DNA from 2 places in the Peribacillus muralis genome. Region 2 is predicted to be linked to the other one. Evidence: riboswitches for the same ligand, from Rfam matches in the RefSeq annotation. Region 2 holds a riboswitch; the other holds the start of a gene.
What was found. A riboswitch is a leader RNA that binds a small molecule or an ion and turns the genes downstream of it on or off. The one in region 2 is predicted to bind glycine.
Positions count from the first base shown of each region.

Region 1: another riboswitch for glycine. It lies ahead of gcvT (glycine cleavage system aminomethyltransferase GcvT); the one in region 2 lies ahead of ABE28_RS02880 (amino acid permease).

Region 1 covers NZ_CP017080.1:3,108,021-3,111,447, reverse strand. Annotated here, with positions in the region: gene ABE28_RS15085 (DEAD/DEAH box helicase) at 1-668, opposite strand, end outside; glycine riboswitch at 1,026-1,113, shown strand; glycine riboswitch at 1,117-1,199, shown strand; gene gcvT (glycine cleavage system aminomethyltransferase GcvT) at 1,320-2,426, shown strand; gene gcvPA (aminomethyl-transferring glycine dehydrogenase subunit GcvPA) at 2,444-3,427, shown strand, end outside.
Region 2 covers NZ_CP017080.1:609,792-613,218, forward strand. Annotated here, with positions in the region: gene ABE28_RS02870 (sodium:solute symporter family protein) at 1-303, opposite strand, end outside; gene ABE28_RS02875 (DUF3311 domain-containing protein) at 300-500, opposite strand; gene ABE28_RS02880 (amino acid permease) at 688-2,025, opposite strand; glycine riboswitch at 2,208-2,286, opposite strand; gene ABE28_RS02885 (amino acid permease) at 2,801-3,427, shown strand, end outside.

The DNA of each region.
Region 1 (3,427 bases), 2.4 Mb from region 2:
GGTTTCAGTAAGGAAACAAGGTGGAAGATCTCCTCCACTTTATTTTGGATGGGAGTTGCCGTCAGGAGCAAACAAAATTTCTTTTTCAGGTTTTGGACGAATTCATAGTTCTTCGTCTTGTTATTTTTAAGTTTATGAGCCTCATCAATGATGATGAAGTCATATTCCTGATTGAAAATGATATCACGATGTGGAGCGCGTTTCGCAGTATCAATGGAAGAAATGACAACATCACATGATTCCCAAACATAGCTTTTCCTTTGGGCGACTGCCGGGATATGAAATTTCGTATTCAATTCAAATGCCCATTGTGAAACGAGGGAAGCAGGTACAAGGATCAAAACCTTTTTGACAAGACCGCGTATCATATATTCCTTTAAAATCAGCCCAGCTTCGATCGTTTTTCCGAGTCCCACCTCATCAGCTAAAATGGCCTTTCCATTCATCGTTTCCACGACTTGTTTTGCTGCCTCCAATTGATGGGGAAGCGAGGTTAAATGAGGAAGGTGCTTGGGTGCCTGTAACCCTTCAAAATCAGGGATGATGAGTTTTTTCTCCATTTGAACAGCCAGCTTAAAAAGCTCCCAATTTCCCCATGGGCCGTCATTTTCAATTTTTTGCAGAAACTCATCATTCCATTCAGAATTGGAGGATATATTGATTTTCATAGAAATAACTCCCTCTTACATCATAATTTCCTTAATATATGGTCGAAATCCGAACATTCCGTATGTGAAATAAGAAAAATATTATCTCCAAAAGATATTGCAGAGATAAGTTTCTTAGGGTAGGATATAAGTATATTTAGAAAATTCCAATTTCCCATGCATGTAGCACTTTGATTTTGTGGCTCGTTTTTTCATAGTATGGGCCATAGGCTCCCACTTTATCCAAGTTAACTGAAGCGAGCATACAATCAGTTTCGGGAGTTTTCAAAAGAGGAGGCAGCGAACACGTTCCATGAATGCCAGGGATTAAGAATGCTCGGGAGTGATCCCTTTCATTCGTAACCCATCTATATGCGGTTGAAGATAAGGGGAGAGACTACGAATGTAGCGCCGAAGGAGCAAACTTAGCAGTGAATCTCTCAGGCAAAAGAACTCTTATTGGACGCAACTCTGGAGAGCGCCGCCAATTAAGGACGGCCACCAAAGGGGAAAACCTATCATATAGGTAAACTTTCAGGTTTCAGGACAGAGAAAAAGCTCATGGGGGCTTTCTCTGTCCTTTTTGTGCTTTTTTCCGAAACACGAATGATTAAGAAGCTAATTGATCAATGAAGCCATTTAATCCAAAAAAAATCCGAAGGGGGTCATTTTTTGACCAATTTAAAAAGAACACCACTATTCGAGGTTTATCAGGAAAGCGGAGGAAAAACGATTGATTTTGGCGGCTGGGAACTTCCCGTTCAATTTTCGGGCATCAAGGATGAGCATGAAGCAGTCCGTACAAAGGCGGGATTATTCGATGTATCCCATATGGGTGAGGTTGTTGTCAAGGGGTCTGGAAGCCTCCCTTTTTTACAGAAGATGCTTACCAACGATGTATCGAAGCTGCAGCAGGGCGGTGCGCTGTATACGGCTATGTGTTATGAAAACGGTGGTACGGTTGATGATCTCATCGTTTATAAACTGGCCGAAGACGACTATTTGCTCGTGGTCAATGCAGCAAACACGGAAAAAGATTTTAACTGGCTGCAGGCCAATTGTCCGGATGATGTCCAACTTACGAATGTATCGAGTGACTATACACAGCTAGCCCTTCAAGGACCGGCTGCTGAGGAGATATTGCAAAAACTGTCCGGTGACACGGACCTAAGTGAAATTGGCTTTTTCAAGTTCAAGGAAAACGTCATGATCAACGGGATCGCAACGATCGTTTCCCGTACCGGATATACAGGTGAAGATGGTTTTGAAATATATAGCCGCAGTGAAAATGGTCCTGCCCTATGGAAGGCGATTTTGGATGCCGGGCAGGAAGAAGGAATTCAGCCGATCGGTTTGGGTGCGCGGGATACGCTGCGATTCGAAGCAAAGCTGCCGCTATATGGGCAGGAGCTATCGGCCGACATCACGCCGATAGAGGCTGGAATCGGTTTTGCAGTGAAAGTGGATAAGGAGGCTGATTTTTTCGGGAAAGCCGTTCTTGCCGAACAAAAGGAAAAAGGGGCTCCCCGCAAGCTTGTTGGAATTGAGATGATTGACCGCGGGATTCCCCGTCATGGTTATAAGATATACAGCGGCGACAAAATCATTGGCGAGGTCACGACCGGAACCCAATCCCCTACATTGAAGAAAAATGTTGGATTGGTGCTTATCGATAAGGAATACTCGGTACTGGATGCAACAGTCGAAGTGGAAATACGCTCCAAACGTTTGAAAGCCGTTATCATACAAACACCTTTTTATAAAAAACCACGTAAATAGAGGGGACTGGTCATTAGATGAAACATCGTTATTTACCCATGACAGAGCAAGATAAACAGGACATGCTGCAAGTGATAGGGGTACCCACGGTTGAAGATCTTTTTAAAGATATCCCTGAAAGTGTACGCTTTCAAGGGGAATATGATATCAAACCAGCTAAATCAGAGCCTGCGTTAATGAAGGAATTAGCGAGGCTCGCTTCCAGGAATGCTGATCTGAAAAGCTATGCATCATTCCTTGGTGCGGGTGTATATGACCATTATGCACCGGTCATCGTCGACCATGTTCTTTCCCGTTCTGAATTCTATACCGCTTATACACCTTACCAGCCAGAAATTTCGCAAGGAGAGCTTCAAGCCATCTTTGAATACCAAACGATGATTTGTGAGTTGACGGGTATGGATGTAGCTAACTCCTCGATGTATGACGGGGGGACTTCGCTTGCTGAAGCGGCGATGCTTGCTTCAGGTCAGACACGCCGGAAGAAAATTCTCCTGTCCAAAGCGGTACATCCTGAATCAAGAGAAGTGGTCAAGACGTATGCGAAGGGGCAACGCGTGGACGTGATCGAAATTCCTTATAAAGACGGGGTGACGGATGTTGCCGCTTTGAAGGAATTGGCAAACGAGGATATCGCTGGGGTCATCGTGCAATATCCTAACTTTTTTGGCCGGATCGAGCCATTGAAAGAAATGGAAGAAATCATTCATGCTGCCAAGTCCATGTTCATCGTGTCCAGTAATCCGCTTGCATTGGGAGCTTTGGCGTCGCCAGGTTCACTTGGTGCGGATATCGTAACTGGAGATGCCCAGCCCTTCGGCATTCCGGCAGCTTTTGGCGGTCCTCATTGTGGATATTTTGCCGTCACGAATAAATTAGTGCGAAAAGTGCCTGGAAGGCTCGTCGGTCAAACGGTCGATGAAGATGGTAAGAGAGGCTTCGTGCTGACGCTCCAAGCCCGTGAGCAGCACATTCGCCGTGATAAAGCAACATCCAATATT
Region 2 (3,427 bases):
ATTTTCTTTGGCATATTTCCATATTTCCGGAAGGAGCCAATAGGATAATACGTAAGACAATGTGATGTAAATGAGAACATATAAGGCAGGTGCCCCTTTGCCATAGGCCCAGCCGCTGCCGCCAAGAAAGGAGAAGGTCGTATAGATTTCACCGGCCATCAGTAAAAAGACGAATATCGCCCCGAACCCACGTCCACCGACGGTCCACTGCTCGAGGTTCATATCCTTCCCTTTGGATGAGCGAATGCCTAAAAATATGGCTAAAAGTAAAAATGCTAAAATAATGATAAGTGCACTGTTCATTCCTGGTCACCTTCGCGATTCCTTGGGTCCAGCTTATACATGATACCCAAAATGACAGAGGTGAGGACCACCCACATCGACATCCAGAACATATTGAAGGGCATCCCCAATACGTATGGCTCTATCCTATTCACAAAGGGCAGAAATCCTAGTATGCCTATAAAAGGAACTAGTGTAAGGATATATATCATCTTCATCAAAAAAACTCCTCCTTTTTATATAAAGTGAAGCGTATGCCATTATTTTTGGATAATCGGCCGATGATATATAGCTTACACTATTTTGATATAAAATTTAATGTGGGTGCTTATATATTTAAGCAGTCCCGGCCATGGGATGGATGAAGCCTTGAATTCTATTGAGTTCAAGGCTTCATCTTATTCGCTATCGGTTTTTATATTTATAAAGCGTCGCCAAGAGTATGAACCAGATCGGCGTCATCATTAGTGATAGTCGTGTAGCTTCAGCAAATAGCATGACCAGCAGGATGAATGCGAATAATCCTAGAATCAAATAATTTATGAAGGGTGTGAAGGGTGCCTTGAAAGTCGATTTGGCCCTTAAGTCAGGGCGCATTTTCGTATATCTGATATGGGAGATCAAGATGATGCTCCAAACCCAGATGAAACAGATGGCGCTGATGGTCGTCACAACTGTAAAGGCCTGATCCGGTATAAGTTTGCTTAACAATGCTCCTATTGATACAACGATAGTTGAAGTAAATAAGGCATTGCTTGGAACAGCCTGTTTATTTAAATGTGCCAGTTTGGCAGAGGCTTCGTCATTCCTGCTTAGCGTATATAGAATGCGGCTTGTTGAAAATAAACCGCTGTTGCATGCGGAAGCGGCCGATGTCAATACAACGAAATTGATGATTCCAGCAGCGACAGGAATGCCGATTAAAGCAAAAACTTCTACAAATGGGCTGCTCGTCGCATCCAGTTGCGTCCAAGGGTTCACAACCAGGATGACGAATAAGGCACCGACATAGAACAGTAAAATCCGGATAGGGATTTTATTGATGGCAGACGGGATGTTTTTTTTGGGGTTTGCCGTTTCTGCTGCAGAAACCCCAACCAATTCGACACCTACAAAGGAGAAGACGACCAATTGCAGAGACAAAAGGAAACCGGATATGCCATGGGGGAACATGCCTCCATGACTCCAAAGATTCGTTAATGAAACCGTTCCTGTGCTTGTTTTGAAGCCGATGATCAATAAAATGATTCCAGCGACGATCATGGCGATGATCGTAATTACCTTAATGATGGCAAACCAAAATTCCAATTCGCCAAATAGCCTGACGGTCAATAGGTTCAATCCTAATAAAATGACAAGACATATGAGAGCCGGAATCCATTGCGGGATATCGAACCAGTATTGCATATAGACACCAACGGCGATGATATCGGCCATTGCGGTCATGATCCAACAGAACCAATAGGTCCATCCTGTCACGAATCCAGCCCACGGTCCGATATATTCGGCTGCGAATTCGGTGAATGACGTATAACCTGCGTTGGATAAGAGCAATTCACCTAGGGCCCTCATGACAAAAAACAAGGCTATCCCTATGATTAGATACGAAAAAATGATGGATGGTCCCGCCAATTGAATGGCTTTTCCGGACCCTAAAAATAAACCGGTACCAATGGTTCCCCCTATCGCAATCAATTGTACATGCCGATTCTGTAGATCTCTTTTTAACTCCTGTTTAGCCATTCGATACGCCCCCGCCTTTTCAAAGTCTAAGTAATGAAAAATTATTTCAAACCGGTACGGTCTTGGAGAGAGGGACGTGAAGCGTCGCCTCGTTTGTTCCGTCTTAACAGAAAAGTGGACAATGAAAAAAGAGATTGGAAAATACCAATCTCTTAAAGGGTTCAGAATAACAATTTATCGTTCGTTACTCTTCTGTCCTTTTGCCTGAGATTGTGAATCCTTCGGCGCTGCATCTTGTACAGTCTCTCCAGAAGCTGCTCCTGCTATAGTGTCATCCATAGCATTCATCGCTTGCTTGTATGCGGTTGTCAATGAACGTCTTTCATGAAAGGCAAGTGGTGCGCTTTCACGATAAAACATTCATTATCCTTATAAAATAATATTCGAATTCTATCATTTATTAATCTATCGGTCAACAAATTATTTCTGGAGGTCGTATAAGCTTGAATCCGGGTTTACGATCTTGATGTGAGGAAGATTTTTGACCGCACACAAACAGGAGCTCCAGCGGAAAAATGGATTTTTTTACAACTTTTGAATAATCACTATTCCTGAATATTGTTCATCATTTTTCTGAAATGATAGTTTCAGGTAAGGATTTTTAAAAAGATAGTTTTTGCCAGCTGTTTTTTTCAAAAATACATTTGTATTTTTACAGAATATTTACTATTATAAGATAAGAAAATGAAATTACAGTACTATACAAAATCAAATGCAAAATTAAATTAATAAAGAGTCGGGTAGAACATAGAATAAGCACCTGGAGGAGTCAAACATGTCAAACAAGGAATTGAAGAGAGGGCTGGAGGCACGACACATACAAATGATAGCCTTGGGCGGAACCATCGGGGTCGGGCTATTCATGGGATCGGCGAGCACGATCAAATGGACCGGGCCATCCGTAATGCTTGCATATGCCATCGCAGGTATTTTTATATTTTTCATCATGCGCTCCATGGGCGAAATGCTTTATTTGGAGCCCACTACAGGTTCTTTCGCAACCTTTGCGAGTAGCTATATCCATCCATTGGCAGGTTATATGACTGCTTGGAGCAACTGGTTTCAATGGGTAATCGTCGGAATGTCCGAAATCATTGCCGTTGGCCTGTATATGCAGTACTGGTTCCCTGAGCTGCCTGCTTGGATTCCAGGTGTCGTCGCCATGATCATTTTGGGGGCGGCCAACCTCATTTCCGTAAAATCTTTCGGTGAATTCGAATTTTGGTTCGCACTCATAAAAATCATCACGATCGTACTGATGATCATTGCCGGTATCGGCCTCATTTTCTTCGGAATAGGAAATGGCGGGGATGCCATTGGGTTATCCAATCTATGGTCAAATGGCGGCTTCTTCACGGGAGGCTGGACAGGGTTCTTTTTTGCGCTGTCCCTTGTCGTAGCT